Regions from separate parts of the Rossellomorea sp. RS05 genome, predicted to be linked through region 2. Evidence: riboswitches for the same ligand, from Rfam matches in the RefSeq annotation. Region 2 holds a riboswitch; each other region holds the start of a gene.
What was found. A riboswitch is a leader RNA that binds a small molecule or an ion and turns the genes downstream of it on or off. The one in region 2 is predicted to bind cyclic di-GMP.

Region 1 (6,314 bases), on a different contig from region 2:
TCGACGCGCCTTTCCTTAATGGCAGCATGGCGAAAGCCAAACGGGACGAACTCGTCGATCGCTTCCAGAACGGGGAATTTCCCGTCTTCCTTCTCTCGTTGAAAGCAGGAGGCACCGGGTTGAACCTGACCGCCGCCAACCATGTGGTCCATTATGACCGCTGGTGGAACCCGGCAGTCGAGAATCAGGCGACAGACAGGGCTTACCGGATCGGGCAAAAACGATTCGTCCACGTCCACAAACTCGTCGCTTCCGGAACCCTCGAAGAAAAGATCGATGCCATGCTTACGAAAAAGCAAGCGCTCAACGATGAAATCATCCGCAGCGACCAGTGGGTCACGGAGCTATCCGACCAGGATCTCCAATCCCTGCTCGTATTGGAATAACATCAGGCCATCTGGAAACACCGGATGGCCAGTTTTGCGCATAAAAAATCCGGTCTTCGTGGAAGACCGGTCAATAGTAGGAGAAATTGAGGGGTTCATTGATTCTATATAAGAAGCTTTACAGAGGTTGGTGGTGCGAGGTTCAAGCGTATAGGTTGGTGGTACGTAAAAGTCTTAGGGATTCTTAGGATGAGGGGATCAAGGAAGGGCCTGCATATTCATAACCCTGTTCAAGGGCGGTAATTCGTTGGGATAGATAAAAGTTCTCTACATTGGTGCGGGCCACTTTCTTGATGAGGTCTTCGTTCAATTGCTCCAAGCGATCGATTCGTGTTTCCAGCTCTTTCATACCTTCTTCTCCTCTTCATCAAAATGGGATCTCGATCGCTTCCTTCCTCGTTTCTTCGGGAGGCTTGCTGTCGAGGAAACGGACGTTCTCGGCTACCACTTCCGTCACATACGTACGCTTTCCCGTTTCATTTTCGTAGGATCTCGTCTGGATCCTTCCAGTCACTCCGATGACGGACCCCTTCCGGCAGTATTTTTCCGTGTTATCCGCCGCCCTGTTCCACAGCGTGCAGAGGACAAAATCCGTATCGATCTGCCCCTGCTGATTCTTGAATTGCCGGTTCACGGCCACAGTCACATTGAGGACCGATTTTCCTTCAAGGGTTTTCCTGGACTCGGGGTCCTTCGTCAGCCTGCCAACAAGCGTCACTTGATTGATCACTTTTTTTAACTCCTTTCTTCTGAAATTGTTATCATCATAGCCCCTCCCTGCACACTTGTAAAATCGTCAATTCATCAAATTCATAGGGGCATGAAAGAGAATAACAGGAGTTTCTCCTAGGGAAACTTCCTTTTTACCGGTGAAATCCACCTTAAAAATGCAAAATTCACCTCTAGCGTGATTTTTCTCGTTGGCGAATTGAGCTAGGGGTGTGCCTCTTCATATGATATAATTTTTAAAAACCCTTAAGGAGGTTCGGTGATGAAAACATTCAAGGTGGTTTCACTGCAGGTAGTTCAAAACGACGAACTCGTGGATGTTGATATCGTGGATGGACTGATCATCAATAAAGAAGATGGCAAGAAGACATGGCTCGTAGAAACCCTCCTGACCAATGATCATATTGAATTCTTCCAAAAGGCCCAACAAAAAAGCAAGGACCTTGAGATCCAGGTGGTGATCTCCCACAAAGGGAACGATCCTGCCGCCTTCATGACGTCGATCCGATGCATCAAAGAGCTCGGTGCAAATATCAGCATCATGTTTGAAGGAAAGCTGAAAAAGCAGAAGAATGAATACGCCGAACTCCTGTTGGACGACTTGATTCAAAAAGGGATGTCTGGGGAAGAACTGTTGCAGGCATTCAGAGATAAAATGGTGGAAAAACCGAGGATTCCTGCCAGCTCAAAGGCCGGTACTTGATAAACATACACAATTATGTAAAAACAAATAGAGCCTTTCTCTGTATTTTGCTATACTAATAACAACGAGAACGAAAATCCTCAGGCAGGTGAGCTCATTGATCGGAGAACGAGTAAAGAAATACCGTACGGAAAAAAAGATGTCCATGACGGAGCTGGCTGACCGGGCAGGCGTCGCCAAGTCCTATCTAAGCTCCATTGAGCGAAACCTTCAACAGAATCCGTCCGTTCAATTCCTTGAAAAAGTATCGGCAGCACTAGGAATTTCCATGGATGCCCTTCTCCATGATGCTCCGGAAGAAACACCACTGGACTATGAATGGATGAAAATCACCGAAGAAGCCATGGATTCCGGTATCACCAAAGATCAATTTCGGGAATTCATCGAATTCAATAAATGGAAGCTTGGACAAAAATAAAGTCTTGAGAATCATCTATTCTCAAGACTTTTTCCATCGGAAGGACTCTTCAGAGGACTGATCCGATGCTCTCATACTTTTTATGCGAACGCTCTGTTTGTGGTTCTTCAAGAAATTCCTTGACCTCCCTCAGCGTTATCCCGGCTGTTTTTGCCTCTTTCATCAACTCTACCCATTCTTGATCCAATTCACGATTGCCCATTTAATCTCCTCCCAAAATACATGACTGTATTTCAGGCAATCCAGCCATCCTAGTGTTCGATACGCTCCTGCTGACGGGAATCATTGCGCATATGTCCAACCTTAGACCTGTGACTTTGCGTCCCTGCCTTTCAGCAGGTTTGCCTTTATCTGATTACCTGACTGTGGATTTAATTCCATTATAATCCTCATCTGCGGAAGAAGATGTTGGATTTTGTCGGCTCAGTAAAAATTCTTTACCCTAAATTCCATCATAATAACCAATTATTACACACTATTCAGAAAATTCTTGATTCTATTGTTTTTCCTTGTCGAATCAGCGGTCTGAGAAATCTCCCTGAAACTTACAGGAGGTTTGACCGGAAGTGCCGTGAGGTCATATCCGCACGCTGGACAGATCCACTCCCCGCTCTCGGCACTGCTGAAAGATGGACGCATACATCGGCTGCAATCTTTTTTGAACATTCCCTTCACCCCGCACTTTCAGATTTTCGTTTCATCAGGACGTTACATGCTAGGACGATGATCCCCGTCGTCATAAGGAGGCCGCCGATCAACAGCCAGCGATAAAGATCCGTTCCCGTGTTCGGCAGGAAACCTGTCGGTGAGGGGCCGCCTCCCGCAGGGATCACCTGCCCACCGTTCGTCCCCTCAACATCCTTCACTCCCTTGTCAGGAGCGAATAAGGAGGAGGCCTGAACCTGGATCTCGAATCGTGCCACGGTTCCCTGGAACTCGTTGCCAAGCTCATAGGGCATTTTAACGATGAGGAGCAGTTCATCTCCTGAGCCCTTCGCAAGCTCCCTTGCTTTGAAGGAAGATGCATCCTTCAATTTCCCATCGAACAGGATGGTGTTGCCATGAAGCAGCGTCATATCCAATTCGTTGTATAGAATATCCGTCTCCGATAGATTTCTCACAGTAAGAGTGTAAGCAAGGTCTTCATCGCCTTCGTTATGGACGGTAAGCGAACGTTCGACCCAATCTCCGGGTTTGGCATTCTTGATATCGAACAGATAGGGTCCGTTAGGCTCAATCGTCATCCCTGGACCTTCCCCATGAGCCGTCGAGAGAGAAAAGAAACCGAACAGGAGGGGAAAAAGAATATAAGAGAGCATCCGATGCTTCATCATGTTCATTCCTTTATATCTCAAATGTAATCTCTATCAAACATATTGTTCGTTTTAATGAACACCTATCTTTAGTATACGGTTTAAAGGAAACCTCTCAAAACATCATATGAAGCGATTTAGGATATATATTCCATCCGTTTCTCCCTTATCCTCATTCCGCCTCTCGTTTTCTGAATGTTTTGTACTTTATAAAAGAAATTCTGTTCATTATAATGAAATCACTCAATCAAAAAGGAGAGCGACCTATGCTAGGAAGCAGATTAAAGGAAATTCGTGAGAAGAAAAACATAACCATCAACGAACTATCCCAGCGATCATCGGTTTCCAAATCATATATCAGTTCAATCGAGAGGGGCTTGCAGCAAAACCCTTCCTTGGAAATCATCCAGAAGCTGAGCAGTGCCCTCGACGTTTCGTTGGATGCAGTACTTTTGGAAGGAGATGAGGAGCTCGCAGAGTGGATCGCCCCGCTCAAGCAGGCGATTGAAGGCGGACTTACAAAGAAGGATTTCCTTGGGTTTCTCAAAGGATGGCGATGAATAAATGGATCTCAGTCATTGGGATTTTACTGATTTGTACAGGCCTTGTGTATGTGGGTGCCTCCCTCTTCGGCATTCAGGAGCAGAAGCACGCTCGTGATGAATCAATGGCTTCCGCCCAAAAGGCCATCAGTGCGGGTGCCGGGACTCCCTCAGAGGATCGGGAGAACGGGGAAGCTATCGGGATTCTGCGCATCCCGGCTCTTGACAGGGAGGTACCCATCGTGACCGGGGCTGATGAGGATGATTTGGAGAAGGGGGTCGGTCATGTGCCCTCTACTGCACTTCCAGGCGAAGGAGAACGGATTTTCCTTGCAGGCCACCGTGATACAGTATTCACACGGATGGGTGAACTGAAGCCGGGAGATGTACTGGAGATCCGCCTAGCTGAAGGGACGTTCACCTATCGGATCACAGACAGTGTGATCGTGGATCAGGACGATCTGTCAGTGATGGAGCCAGCGGGGGAAGAGATGCTGACATTATCAACCTGTTATCCCTTCGAGTACCTCTCCAGTACCGATCAGCGCTACATCATCCATGCGCGCCCCGTCCATTGATCCCTTCCCATGAAAAAAGCCGATCCATATGCGGATCGGCTTTTTGCTTTATTCGCTTTTTTCTCCAAGGGCAAACATCATCTCAAGTTCGCAGGCTACTTCCCCGTCAACGGTGGCAACGCCCTTCCCTTTTCCGATGGCACCTTTGAAGCGGACCATTTCGACTTCAAGTCTGAGCTGATCCCCTGGTTTCACCTGACGCTTGAAGCGGCACTTATCAATTCCGGTAAAGAAAGCAAGTCTTCCTCTGTTGTCTTCCTTCTTCAGCATGGCAACAGCTCCTACCTGAGCAAGGGCCTCGACGATGAGCACGCCCGGCATGACCGGGTAGTCCGGGAAGTGACCGTTGAAGAATTCTTCATTGGCTGTGACGTTCTTGATGCCGATCGCGCTTTTCCCTTCTTCTACTTCGAGGATGCGATCCACAAGAAGAAAAGGATAGCGATGCGGGATGATGTCTTTGATTTCATTGATATCTAACATGAGTGGTCCTCCTACAGTGGTATGTCCCCTTTATTGTACAGAATTGAAGGGGAGAATGGAATAGAACGAAGAAAAGGCCTTGAGCTTCAGAGGCCTTTTCGTTATTTTGCTTTTTTCACAATGTCTGCAATATGCTGCCATGTTTCGGCTTTGAACACATCAGAGGCTTTTCCGTCACCGATGACGGCATATCCAAAAACGGCTCCAAGGGCAAGAAACCCGGCGAACAGCACGAGGAATAAAAGGACGCGGAGCCAGATCGGGAAAAGGCGTACCCGTACCCATCTGGGTGCAGCCTGTTCCTCGGCTGTCTTCGTTTCTTCAGTTGGTTGCTCCTGCAACAGTTCTTTTTCGCTCATCTGTTCAAAACTCCTTTAGCGTATACCGTTGACCAATCCCATCATCTGATCGGCCATGGTGATGGATCGTGTCTGGAACTGATAGGAACGCTGGACATTCAGCAGGTCCGTCATCTCCTTGCCCATATCCACGTTCGATGCTTCCAGGGACTCTTGGCTGATGGAAATGCCCGTTCGCCCGGCACCGATCAGATTCGTCAAGACTTCGTTCCGGGTCACACCTAGATCGGTCCTGAGTCCGATCAGATTACCGCCGAGTTGTTCGAGGAACTGGGGACGGGCGATCGTCACAATGCCGAGGTCTACGTTCTCGGTCCCCTCTGGCCCTATGATGCTCAGCACGCCATTATCGCCAAGCTCGAAGGTGGAAGCTTCATCCGAGAACGTGATCGGATCATCATTCTCATCCAGGATCGGGAATCCCGAAGCATTCACGAGCATGGACCGGCCATTTTCCATGGGAGTGGAGTAGAAGGCACCGTCTCTCGTATAGCGTACATCGGTTCCATCATCCACTTTGAAGAACTGACGCTCATCCTTCAGGGCAAAGTCCAGGGACCTCCCCGTAGCCTTCAGGGTGCCCTGTGTGAGGTTCAAAGCAGTTTTGGATAGTCGTGCCCCGCTTCCTTCCCTGACGCCAAGAGGAGTGAGCCTGCCGCCTTCAAAGCGGTCCACGCGCTGGTTGTTCACCTGTTGGACCAGTAGATCGGAAAACGTAGCTTCCCTCTTTTTGTAGCCGGTGGTATCGGCATTCGATAGGTTGTTCCCGATCAAGTCCATCTGCTTTTGAAGCTGACCAAGTG
Region 2 (6,314 bases):
TTGCTCCGGTCACAATAGCCATTTTCATGTAATCGACTCTCCCTCCGATTGTTCATCACCTATCAGCATACAACTCATGGCATGCTTTCATCAATCAAGTGATACTCAGGAATAAGGTCGGATAATGGGACAATATTGGCTTCTTTTTCGTAGACAGGAATGAAGTCCTTCAGCATTGATGCAATCATCGTACCCGTTACACCGACGTGACCAATGGCCACCATGCTGTCATCTTTTTCAAGTTTAGCGGCAAGTTTTGTCGCCTGCTGCCCGATATGCTCCTTCGTATAGATATCATCGAAAAAGAGTCCGTTCTCGAGGTAAGGCACCTTCAGTTCGTCAGCAAGCTTCGGGATGACGCTTTCACCCGTAGTTTTGCTGTCGAGATAAAACATCCCGTGCTTTTTGCATACTTCGAGGACGATCCTCATGATGCGTTCATCGGCTGTCACCTTTGAACCCATGTGATGATTCATCCCTACGGCATAGGGGACGTCTTTAATCGCTTTCTCCACGCGGCTTCGGATTTCATCATCCGACAAGTCTGTTGTCAACGCCCCTGGCCCAAGCCAGCTTGCCTTTCCCGTCACAGGTTCCATCGGCATATGGAGAATCACTTCGTGGCCCTTCGCATGAGCCCGTTCGGCATCCTTCTTTGTGGACGGCAGGAACGGCATGACAGCAATCGTCAGCGTCGCCTCTGTATTAAGGATATCTTCCGTTCCATCCATATCGTTCCCAAGGTCATCGATTACGATGGCCAGTTCTTTTTTATGGGCAGGCAAGGGCAGGATGTCCCTCGCAAACCCCGTCGTTGTCAAAGAAAAAGACAGCGTCAAGCTGATGAGCAGTATCCTCATCGTTCATCACTCCTTTTCCTTTAACATGTCCCTCCGTTTCGGATTTCATGCCGGGTGGACATCATCCCTTGATGTTCTGATGCGTCAAGGTGAAGTCTCCTTCAAGAGGTGGATTCACCTTTGGCTTCTCACTCTTACTCCACTTTTTCCAACCTTTGATCGGCTTCTTATTCACCCTTACACCGACCTTGGCCTGCTGGATCTCCTTGACTCCCTGGACCACCAACTGCATGGCGAAGATGGCGATCATGAAGGCGATGAGCGGGAATAGGACGATCCAATATTTCTCTGTCATCAGTGCTTGTTTGGAAGAACTGATAAGCCCTGACCATTCAAATGTAGCCGACTTCGGCGGATCGGGAAGGAGCCCCCTTGATACGATGGTGCCACCAAGGAATAGATAGAACAGCCCCATATGGACCAGGATGAGCATCGTTTGGATGAACTGCTGCCCGAACAGGATGAACATCCTCGGAGCCAGGTGCGGGAATAGATGTGTCCAGAGCAGATGGCGGTTACTCCCTCCAAGAAGCTTGGCCGAAACGACGAAGTCCTGCTGTCCGATCAGCTTAAGCTCATTGCCGATCAATACCATCGTCAGGGGCAGCACCAAGATCGTCAGGACGATCGCCTCGAAGACGAGCCGTTCAAACAGGGAGTGCTGGAATCCTTCGAATGTCAATCCCCACAGCACCGGTCTTAATAGAAGATACGCAATGAGGCTCAACGGCAGGAAGTGGATCGAATCCACGATTCTATTCACCCAGTTCTTCCTGCGTTCATTCAAGAAGAAGTGATAGCCCACCCCGAGATAGAAGCCACCTACAACCCGCAGTAGCGCCACCACAAGGGCGAAGATGAGCGTGTACTTCGCTCCGACGATTAGCTGGTCCAAGATGCTGAAGCCATTGTAGTCGGATCCGAGCGCCATGAACTCTGATGGTGCATGAGGCGGGACGCTTATCAGAGTACCTGCATCATCCTTTACATAGTAAAGCTTGCTGACAGGTTCATCCTTGAAGAAGGAATGGCAGAAACTATACACAATCATTCCGAAGATGATGATGAATCCTCCAGCAAATTTCGGATTCTTCATATGTACTTTCCAAGCCCTCCACGAAGTGGCGATGAAACCCCAAATCTTCCATTCTGAGAACTTGATCTTGTCCTTTTTGATCCGGTAGTGGGAATCATCAATCACAGCAGCACGGTTCATCCACAGGTACACCCCTTGATAAATAAAAAAGAACGGAGTGAAAAGAAGGATCAGGGCATACGCAATCACGACGGGTCTGAAATCCTGTGTGATATAGAAGGTGATTCCCCTCATATCAAATAGGGTTTCGATGATGAATAAACTCGACAGGGTCCCCCAGATGATGAGCTTCCCATGATAGAAGGAGCTTGGTGTAATATTCTTCATCACATGTGAGAAGAGGATGCGGCTTTTGGATAGCCCTTTGCTCCTGGCAAATTCAATGTGATCTTTCACCATTTCCTCTTCCATGACGAGAAGGAGGATCCTGAAGAAGGAGACCATCGGAACGATGGCGAGGGTGAAGATCGGCGCAGCGTATATCTGCACGCCGTCAAACTCCGTGAATTCCATGAGCATGATGCCGTACTTCTTGAAGAAGAAAACGATGAATAGCTGCAGGAGGAAAGCAAATAGCAGATCCGGCACCGACTCCATGAAGTTCAGGATTTTCTTCAACGTGGAAGAAAGCGGAGTCGGGAGGAAAAAAGTGATCATGGCAAATACCAGCGCTAGTAAAAGCCCAAGGGCGATTGCCCCGAATATGACGGTCATGGAATAAAGATAAGGCTCCCACAGGACATTGAAAAGGGAGTCGACTTGTCCCTTGTAGTTATATTCCCAGTTTCCCGGGTCGGCGAAATAGATGGTGAACTTGAGAAATTCTTCAATGAAAGCAACGAAATTGTACAGTCCTTTTTCACTCAGAACCTGTGGTGCGACGCTCACCCCAAGGATTCCAAGAATCCCCAGTATGTAATACAGAATAAATCGTAACGGTACAACAACGTACTTGTTCATATGGATCCCCTTTTTCTCTTTTCCCTTTATCCTACTCTCCTCTTCAATATTTTTCAATTTAATTTATTTTCTGTAAATAAAGAACAGGGAAGGCATGATGCCTGCCAAACCTATAAGTACTTTGATTAAGCCAGCAGTTTTCCCGGCTTGCCCAAATGATAGCCCTGTCCGATGGCAATCCCCAGATGAAGGGCAACCTCCATGTCTTCCTGCTTTTCGATCCCCTCGAGGACAATTAGGGTATCTTCGGAATAGAACTGGCTGAAGAAAGACAGGAATCGCTGCTTCTTGGGATCTTGAGCAAGATCCATGGCAAAATAGCGATCAAGCTTGATCACTTCGGGCTCATATTCCATGGACTTCTTGATGGAAGAGGTACCCTGCCCGAAATCATCGATGGCATACCATACCCCATACTCCCTCAACCCTTTCAACGCCTGTTTTAATAAGGGATTCTGCCATAGCTCCTCTGCACTTGATTCATTGATCTCGAGGACGAGCCTCCCTTCCATTGAAGGGTGGGTCTTCATCAGATGATCAAAGTAGTGACGGAAACTCGGATGAAGGATGGTCGTGATATAGATATTCAGGAACAGCTTACAGTCGAGGCCGGTATTCACGAAGCTCTCCATCGCCTTTGTGATGGACAGGGTGTCGAGCTTATACAGGATATTGGCTTTGATGGCCGTTTGGAACACATGCTCTGGATTCTGATTGAACGTATTGCGGAGGAGCCCCTCATACGCATAGAGAGACTGATGATGTCCCAGCCGAAACAAGGGCTGGAATTCGTGATAGATTAAGTCATCTTGAAAAATACTGAAAATATTCATTAGGACCCCTTATCTCTCTGTATATTTTGAACAAGCAGGTACAAAAAAACCACATAGAAATAGACTTCATATGCGGTCGGTTGCGCTACTGGCTCCCCTGAATGCAAGCGCCCATCGTACATTCAGGTTCAACGCCTTCCCACTAGACGTATGTTTTATAAGTAAAATATACCATAAACAATGGCTCATTTGGGGGTATTTGTCCCTATTTTCTAAAAATTACTTCTATCTTGCTTTTGACACATAAGGATTTCCCTCTATCCAAAACCTCCACGGATAATCCCTCGCCTCACCACTGTTCTCAATGCCGATTCTCCTGCCTTCTTTGATGCTGTCAGGCCTCATACCTTCGCAAATCATGAGGGGCGGCTTTCGAAAGGAACCTCCGTAATCCTCCATAGTGATCCCCATTGCCTTAGTCAGCTTTCCAGGGCCACTCGTCCAGTTTTTTTCTGGTTGACCTTTGCGACGTTCTCTCATCAGATCCTTGCCTTCAAATGGCTCCACGGCACGAATAAGAATAGCTTCTGGAACCCCCACATCCCCACTCACAACATTGACTAGGCAGTGGGTATGCATCACATAAGTGTATATGCTCCCCCGTTCACCAAACATCACCTCGGTCCGCTTGGTTCGCCGGTTCCCGAAGCTGTGGGCTGCCTGGTCCAATGCTCCCATATAGGCTTCAGTCTCCACGATATACCCAGAAGTCACCCCTTCATCCGTTTCCTTCACGAGAAGGCATCCAAGGAGGGACCTGGCAAGCTTGAGGGTCGGTTGTTCAAAAAAACCTTTCTTCACAATAGGATACGTCATCTTCTTCCCACCTTCCATCCTGCATACTCCCCCATTTCATCACGTTTCAAACCCCTTCTAAGACCAGAGGCCGATGAAAGATTGATCCGGGGGCTCATTGCGAAAACCCCTCTCTCCCCTTACACTATAAAGAGATTGGAAAAACAAACCAAGGAGAGAAAGAACTATGAAAAAAAATATGTTTGCCATCGCAGTCGCGTTACTTTCACTCGGTGCGGTCTTCTTCATACTCAATGACCGGACCACCCTGTTTGCCAAGAGCGGTTCAACCACGGACAGCGCCAAGGTGACCGATGAAACCAAGCTTATCCATCTATCGATCGGAAGTGGTGACACGAAGGTCGTGACGTCAGAAGCTGAAGAAGTCAGGGTCGAGTTCAATGGAAAAGGTAAGATGAAGCTTGAGGACAAAGGCGATGAAATCAACCTTTCCGTCAAAACAAAGGAATTTTTCTCCTTCAGTTTCGGTTCTAAAGGGTACGACACTATCGTGTATCTACCCCAGGGCTATTCGGAAAACGTAGAGATTGCCCTTGGATCTGGCGACCTGATCTTTTCACCTGATGATGCAATGTCTCTTCAAGATATGAAGGTGGTGATGGGGTCCGGTGATATGAAAATCGGGAACTTCGATACAGAAAGTTTTACCTATAAGGGATCATCTGGCGACTTTGTTGCCAAAGATATTAAAACGAAGAAAGGAAACCTCGTCTTAAATTCAGGAGATGTCCTGTTGACCGGATATGAGGGGCCGCTCAAAGGAACCGTCTCATCTGGCGATCTGTCCGTTTCCATGAAGAAACTGACTGGTGATGTGGACTTTACCATCGGATCGGGAGATGTTGACCTGAAGCTTCCTAAGGATGCCAACTTCAAACTGAACGGAAATGCAAGCAGTGGAGATATCCTAAGCACCATTAAACTACAGGATAAAACGACCACGGAGGATTCCATCAAGGGAACGAAAGGGACGGGTGAGCACTCCATCAACGTTGATCTTACAAGTGGAGATATGATCATAAGATAGAGCAACAACGCAAATAACCGAACGACTTCCCATGCTAACCAGCATAGGCTAATCGTTCGGTTTTGTTTTTGTTTGTTTTCAAGGTGGATTTCAGGGTTTTTATGCTATATCCGAGCCTTTGTCTTTGTCCCTGATGCTCCCACCAAGCTCTTCCCCAAGAGCCACTATGGACTGGTTTATCTTCCATACATAATACACATGATGGATCACATCAATATGGGACTTCAATCGGTCAGGAGCCTGTGTTTCAATATCTCTGCGTTCATCGGCAAGACTCCACAGGTCATGATGGACAGATGGATCTTTCATCATGGACCGGACCGATTCAATATTTTGTGTCAGTTTGTCCCCAATGGTTACAATCCCCTTTTGCAGCTCTTCTGGAAACGGCTCATTCCTTCGGTGTGAGGAAGCAAGAAGGTGCTTCGCATAGTAATTGATGGCTGTGACAACCGTGAGCCAACGACCAAGGTCGGTCTTTGTCATTGCACCAGGTCGCTGGAGAATCGATTGCGCCTCATCCTTAATGGTCTGGACTTTTTGATCAAGATCGAATGCCCTGACCGTCAATGGCTTTTTCTTTTCTTTCAGGAATGAGTCCAGATACGATTCGACATATTCACTAAGTTCATCAAAAAAATCATCAAACGTATCCGTCACCTTGGACTTCGTTTTCTTAGGGAAGATGAGCGCAGATACAAGAAGGGCAATGAAGGCTCCTA
Region 3 (6,314 bases), on a different contig from region 2:
TCTCATCGGGGCATGGGGAAGCTTCATGTCCGTCCGTAAATTCTTGAGAGTGTAAAATTTGATAGGTTGATAGAAGCTGAAAGGAGCATGCCGCTTGAACAGGAAGTATTTCGTCTCATTATCCATCGCAGCAGTATTGACAATCGGAGGTCTTGGCACCTCTGCAAGCGCCCACTCTTCAGTGGACGATCTGAAGAAGCAGCAGGATGACGTTTCTTCAAAGAAAGAGGAAGTCAACGGTAAAATCGATTCTAAGAAGTCTGAGATCAATGAAACCGTCAGCAAACAAAAAGATATCCAAGGACAGATCGATGTACTTGGTAAACAACTGAACGATACAGAATCAAAGATCAAAGACAAAGAAAAAGAAATCGATGATACGACCGCTGAAATCAATAAGCTTAAAGAAGAGATCGAGGTATTGAAACAGAAGATCGAAGAGCGTAATGAACTTCTGAAAGAGCGTGCGCGTGCCATCCAGGAAAAAGGCGGCTCAGCCAACTATGTAGACGTCCTACTTGGAGCTGACAGCTTCGGAGACTTCGTCAACCGTGTAACAGCAGTCAACACGATCGTTAGTGCGGACAAAAAGATCATGGACGAGCAAAAGCGTGATCAAGAAGAACTTGAAAAGAAACAGAAACAGGTAGAAGAGAAGCTTGCGTCCCTTGAAAAGGATAAAGCGAGCCTTCAAACCTTGAAAAAAGAATTGGACAGTCAAAAAGCGGAAAAAGCCGAATTGTTCAAGCAGCTTGAAAAACAACAGAAATCATTGGAAGTTGAAAAAGCTGACCTTCAACAAGAATCAGATGAGCTTTCCAAACGTGAAAAGAGCATCGAAGGTGAAATCCAGGCTGAACAAGAACGTCTTGCAGAACTTGCTCGTAAGCAAGAAGAAGAGCGTAAGCGTCAGGAAGCAGAAGCAGCCAAGAAGCGTGCAGCAGAGCAGGCAGCAGCTCAGGCAAGTGCAAGCAGCAGCTCATCATCATCTGCATCAGCTTCTTCTGCGCCACAGGCTAAATCAGCACCAGCCGCACCGGCACCAGCAGTTAGCTCAGGCGCTTGGACTCGTCCGGCATCTGGAGCCATCACAACGAACTTTGGTACAGATATCCTGAACGGCAAGCCTCGTATGCACTGGGGTACTGATATTGCAGCACGCGGAAGTGTTCCGATCGTTGCAGCAGCTGATGGTATCGTCATCCGCAGCGAGTATAGCTCAAGCTACGGTAATGTTGTATACATGACTCACTCGATCAATGGTAAAACCTTCACGACTGTATATGCTCATATGTCTTCCGCACTTGTGGGTAATGGTCAATCAGTCAAAAAAGGCCAGCAGATCGGATACATGGGTGACACAGGTTACTCATTCGGTCAGCATCTGCACTTCGAGCTTCACGCAGGACCTTGGAACGCAGCGAAATCCAATGCGGTCAATCCGCGTCAATACATCAACTTCTAATTCCCAGGCATCCCTTCCAATCGGAGGGGATGTTTTTTTTGTGCCGTTTTTTCCGATGTCTTTCAGAAATCCTTACTCATATGTACGCACAAGCCCCACGAAAGTTTCATTCTTTCCTTAATTCACATTCAATCATTTCACCTTTACGTAAGGATGATTTCGTAAGAGATTCCAAATAATAGAACACCTACTTAATTATTATAAATTTAATATTATGAATTCATAATATATGTTTGACAATTATTATAAACATTCATTAGAATGAATAAATACCCCCTCACAGCTAGGTTATTTCTTTCTATTTCAACAGTTTTATCCGCTTCTGCCCATGTCGGCAGAGTATGTGTTTTACAGTTTCAAAGGAGGATTCATCATCGTGGAAGCAAACATACATCAAGAGCAGTCATCTGAGTTCAGAAAGAAGCATCCTCCTGGGCTTTATCTTCTATTTGCAACAGAAGCTTGGGAGCGATTCAGTTATTATGGGATGAGGGCCATCCTTGTCCTTTATTTGACCGCCACGGCCATCAACGGTGGACTGGGAGCCGATAAGACGACGGCAATAAGTTTATACGGTACGTTCACCTCGGCGGTTTATCTCACCCCGATCATCGGAGGCTATCTGACAGACCGATTCCTGCCTAGACGGACGGCCATCACGATCGGTGGGGTCCTCATGGCACTCGGGAACTTCTCGATCTTCCTTCATCAAAGCATGGGTGCCCTATACTTGGGTCTCGCCCTGTTGATCATCGGGAACGGATTCTTCAAACCGAATATCTCGACGATCGTCGGCGAACTCTATCATATCAATGACCCGAAACGGGACGGTGCGTTCACCATCTTCTATATGGGTGTGAACCTGGGTGCGTTCGTCGCTCCCCTTGTCGTCGGTCTCATGGACTATAGATACGGCTTCCTGACAGCCGCGATCGGTATGGTTGTCGGCCAGGTGCTATTCAATACCCTTGGGAACAAATACCTTGGTGATATCGGTAAAGAGTCAGCCAAGAAGGTGCAGGAGCACACCGAGACTGCCAGCAAGGCACCCCTGACGAAACAGGAAGTGCGCAGGACGATTGCCATTGTCATTCTTGCCGTGATCACCATCGCGTTCTGGACAGCATTTGAACAGGCTGGAAGCTCGCTTACACTGTTCACAGAAGAAAACATCGATCGTCATCTCGGCGATTTCATCATCCCGACGGAATGGTTCCAGTCGTTGAACTCCCTGTTCATCATGCTGCTGGCACCGATCATGTCCATGCTCTGGTTCAAACTTTCCCAGACGAAAAATGGTGATTTCAAGACGCCTACCAAGATGGGTATGGGTCTGATCACCGTGGGTCTTGGATTCTTTATCTTGATCCCGGCCTCAGTCATGGTCGGTGATGATTCACAGGTAAGGGTGAACATGCTGTTCATGGTCTTCACCTACTTCCTTCATACGTTGGCGGAACTGATGATTTCACCTGTCGGCCTATCCATGGTCAGCAGGCTGTCCCCGCTTAAATTGACATCCGTGCTCATGGGCGTTTGGCTTGCCAGTTCAGCCGTAGCCAATAAGCTTGCAAGTGTCCTTGCAACGTACACTCAATCTCTTGGATACTTCGATATTTTCGGTTTGATCGGGATCGTCACGATTGTCCTTGGGATCATCGTCCTGTTCGTATCAAAACCGATTGCGAAATTGATGGAGTAGTTGCTTGTACCTGCATAAGAGTGGTGACAGAGTGAAAAAATGTCTATTTTAGAACATATATGAACTCTCTGTTTTCAAGCATTACGTTTTCTAGTATAATTGTTGTAATACCTAGTAATAGGAAAGCCAGCCAGCGAATTTCTTCGATAAAGGCAAACCGGTTGAAAGGCCGGGACGCAAAGCCACGGGTCTAAGGTTTGGAAAAACTAAGATCGCCGGGTTACCGAAAAGGAATGACCATTAAATGCCAAGCATTTAATCCTGCCATTCTTTTTTGGCAGGCTTTTTTTATGGTACATACGATTTTCATTTGCGAGGTGAAAACATGGAAACGCTCAAGGCACATGAAGCTAGAAGGCTACTGAAGAGCTTCTGCAGAAGAAGCCGCACCACCCTCAAGCAAACCTATCTTGGTAACTACTCAGCAGAACAGGTCAGCGACATCCTTGTCCAAACGCTCGAATTGAAAGAAGTCAAACGGATTGTGCAGGATATCCGCCTCATCGACCAGCGGGGAGGAAACTCGACCTCTTACTTGATCCTGATTCTGGATGCCCTGAAGGAATACTTGGAAAATGAAGATTCGCTGGTTCATTGATAACTGATGGACCTGTGCAGACGGACCCGTTCTCTTAGTGGAAGGGGTCTTTTTTACGTGCGAAACAGGGTGGTTGCATTTCATGAGGTGATATGGTTTAATATACTCATACGTTTTAAAACGTAATGATTACGATTTGTTAATTTGATATTAGAAATAGAGGTGAAAACATGGCCAAAAAATCAAAAGTGGTCAAAGAAAAGAAGCGCCGTGAAATCGTGGCGAAATACGCGGAACTCCGCAGGGAGCTGAAAGAAAAGGGAGATTACGAGGCCCTTGCCAAGCTTCCGAGGGATTCTTCCCCAACGAGGCTCAAAAGCCGCTGTGAAGTGACGGGCAGACCGCGGGCGTATATGAGGAAATTCAAAATGTCACGGATCGCCTTCAGGGAATATGCCCATAAAGGTCAGATCCCAGGCGTCAAAAAATCAAGCTGGTAGGAGGAAAAGACATGAAAACAAACATACATCCAGAATATCGAGAGGTCCTGTTCATGGATACAAACAGCGGATTCACCTTCCTGACAGGCTCAACAAAACAGTCGAATGAAACGATGGAGTGGGAAGACGGGAAGACCTATCCACTCTTGAAGGTCGAGATCAGCTCGGACAGTCACCCATTCTATACGGGCCGTGAAAAATTCACCGACAGGGATGGACGCGCAGAACGATTCATGAAAAAATACAATATGAAGTAAGGACGATCGGGAGTGGTTGGGATGAATGAGCACTTAATGGAAATCATCGGCAGGGAAATCGTGGCGTCACTGCCGGCACCGGAAAGAAGCATGTATGAGTTCGTCACGGCTCTTGAAGATGAATATGCGAGTATGTCTGCCACATCAGAAGAGTTCATGCAGCTCCTGGTCAAACATGCCCCTCACAGGCAGGCAGCAGCCCATTTCAGCTTGTCATTCGGTGAATTCATCCAAACAATGAGAAAGATCGAAGAAACGATCAATGCCGAGATGGACCTGCGCCTCAGCCGCATGACTTGGATCGACTGCACCGACCGATTCAGACAGGGTGATACCCAGTACTTTTATTTCTCCATGGAACCGGAGGAGCAGTAGCCTTCCCATGCTCTATAAATCGGAATGATTACGTATAAAGCCCCATTCATCTCACCCGACCTGACAAATGTTCACAAAAAGATCCCGCTCATGGGATCTTTTTGCGTTGATCCGGGTTGATTTTTCTCCTCCATCTGTAATAATTCATATGAGGGGCAAGCTAGGGATATCTTCACTCTAAAGGAGGAGTCCCCATGGCTGCCGAAACAAATACAATCACATCTGAAGAGCTGCTGGATCTACTTGAGTTGAATGAAAGGGATCATGTGGCCGACCTCGGCTGCGGTACAGGCTTTCTGACGATTCCGATTGCGCGTATCGTGAGTACCGATGTGCATGCCATCGACCTCGACCGGGGTGCCCTGGAAGAGCTGAAGCGGCGCGCGGAGGAACTGCAGGTAGAAAACATCCTTTATGAACATATGTCATTTGAATATTTCCGTTTTTCACAGAACACGCTTCATAAGGTCATTACGAGATTTGTGCTCCATGAGTTGCCGAATCTTGTCAAAGTGATCCAGGATCTCAGGGATATGCTCAGGGATGACGGTCTTTGGCTGATCATTGAAACGGAAGCGCTCCCACAGGGGAACAGCCTTTCTTCCAATGATCTGGTGAGGAAGCTTCAGTCGGCGGGCTATGAAGTGGAGAGAGGGTATTTGAGATCGACCATTTACTATTTGATTGCCAGAAAGGCTGTGCGGAGATCCGGCCTATAAAGGAAGGGATTACATGAACAAACGAATACTATCATTGGGACTCATCGGTGTCCTCGTCGCCATCTTCCTGGTGAATTTCGTCCGGCATCAGCAGGATCAGAAAGAAAAAGACGCAGCAGCCCAGCTTGCGAGTGAATCCATGGACTTATCCGATGCGGAGACGGGGCTTTCCAAAGGTGATCAGCCACCGGACTTCACCCTGACCACACTGGAAGGAAAAGAAGTGCGCCTCTCGGATTATAGGGGACAGAAGATCATCTTGAACTTCTGGGCAACGTGGTGTCCACCCTGCAAGGCTGAGATGCCCCATATGGAGGAATATTATCAGAAAGAGCCCGGTGCAGAAATCCTTGCCGTGAACCTCACGTCCCAGGAGCGTATGGAAGGTGCGGCGCAAAAGTTCGTGGACGGATACGAGATCACGTTTCCGGTACTCCTTGATAAAGACGGAGCCGTGGGGAATGCCTACAGCATCATTACGATCCCAACCACGTTCATGATCGACTCGGAGGGAATCATCCAGCATAAAATCCTCGGTCCGATGAACCAGGAAATGATGAAAAAGATGGTAGAAGGCATGAATTGAACCACTTTTCTTCTCGGAATCTTCTGAATATGGTACACTCTTCTACATACATATTTTCGTAGAGAGAGGATGGCCACGAAATGAATTTCACCACCAAGGTCGTACATAGTCAGTTGAAAGGAACAGAGGAAATCAAAAGTAAAACCACACCGATCTATCAAACATCTGCTTT

Region 1: linked by a shared signal. The riboswitch ahead of ABJ225_RS15540 (anti-repressor SinI family protein) and the one ahead of ABJ225_RS19805 (EAL domain-containing protein) in region 2 are both predicted to bind cyclic di-GMP.
Region 3: linked by a shared signal. The riboswitch ahead of ABJ225_RS13710 (hypothetical protein) and the one ahead of ABJ225_RS19805 (EAL domain-containing protein) in region 2 are both predicted to bind cyclic di-GMP.

The regions. Positions count from the first base shown of each region.
Region 1 is NZ_JBDKWY010000006.1:95,950-102,263, reverse strand. It holds gene ABJ225_RS15565 (DEAD/DEAH box helicase) at 1-386, shown strand, start outside; gene ABJ225_RS15560 (hypothetical protein) at 571-735, opposite strand; gene ABJ225_RS15555 (single-stranded DNA-binding protein) at 754-1,116, opposite strand; gene ABJ225_RS15550 (YwpF-like family protein) at 1,378-1,818, shown strand; gene ABJ225_RS15545 (helix-turn-helix domain-containing protein) at 1,916-2,236, shown strand; gene ABJ225_RS15540 (anti-repressor SinI family protein) at 2,286-2,438, opposite strand; cyclic di-GMP riboswitch class I at 2,470-2,592, opposite strand; gene ABJ225_RS15535 (LPXTG cell wall anchor domain-containing protein) at 2,908-3,567, opposite strand; gene ABJ225_RS15530 (helix-turn-helix domain-containing protein) at 3,816-4,109, shown strand; gene ABJ225_RS15525 (class D sortase) at 4,100-4,669, shown strand; gene fabZ (3-hydroxyacyl-ACP dehydratase FabZ) at 4,718-5,152, opposite strand; gene ABJ225_RS15515 (DNA-directed RNA polymerase subunit beta) at 5,254-5,511, opposite strand; gene ABJ225_RS15510 (flagellar hook-basal body protein) at 5,527-6,314, opposite strand, start outside.
Region 2 is NZ_JBDKWY010000010.1:79,679-85,992, reverse strand. It holds gene ABJ225_RS19820 ((S)-benzoin forming benzil reductase) at 1-28, opposite strand, end outside; gene ABJ225_RS19815 (divergent polysaccharide deacetylase family protein) at 75-860, opposite strand; gene ABJ225_RS19810 (ABC transporter permease subunit) at 922-2,916, opposite strand; gene ABJ225_RS19805 (EAL domain-containing protein) at 3,042-3,749, opposite strand; cyclic di-GMP riboswitch class II at 3,815-3,897, opposite strand; gene ABJ225_RS19800 (DNA-3-methyladenine glycosylase) at 3,975-4,565, opposite strand; gene ABJ225_RS19795 (DUF4097 family beta strand repeat-containing protein) at 4,732-5,592, shown strand; gene ABJ225_RS19790 (FUSC family protein) at 5,692-6,314, opposite strand, start outside.
Region 3 is NZ_JBDKWY010000005.1:10,495-16,808, forward strand. It holds gene ftsX (permease-like cell division protein FtsX) at 1-55, shown strand, start outside; gene ABJ225_RS13700 (murein hydrolase activator EnvC family protein) at 95-1,465, shown strand; gene ABJ225_RS13705 (peptide MFS transporter) at 1,842-3,167, shown strand; cyclic di-GMP riboswitch class I at 3,309-3,395, shown strand; gene ABJ225_RS13710 (hypothetical protein) at 3,493-3,765, shown strand; gene rpsN (30S ribosomal protein S14) at 3,936-4,205, shown strand; gene ABJ225_RS13720 (type B 50S ribosomal protein L31) at 4,217-4,462, shown strand; gene ABJ225_RS13725 (hypothetical protein) at 4,484-4,837, shown strand; gene ABJ225_RS13730 (class I SAM-dependent methyltransferase) at 5,032-5,556, shown strand; gene ABJ225_RS13735 (redoxin domain-containing protein) at 5,570-6,142, shown strand; gene ABJ225_RS13740 (trans-sulfuration enzyme family protein) at 6,223-6,314, shown strand, end outside.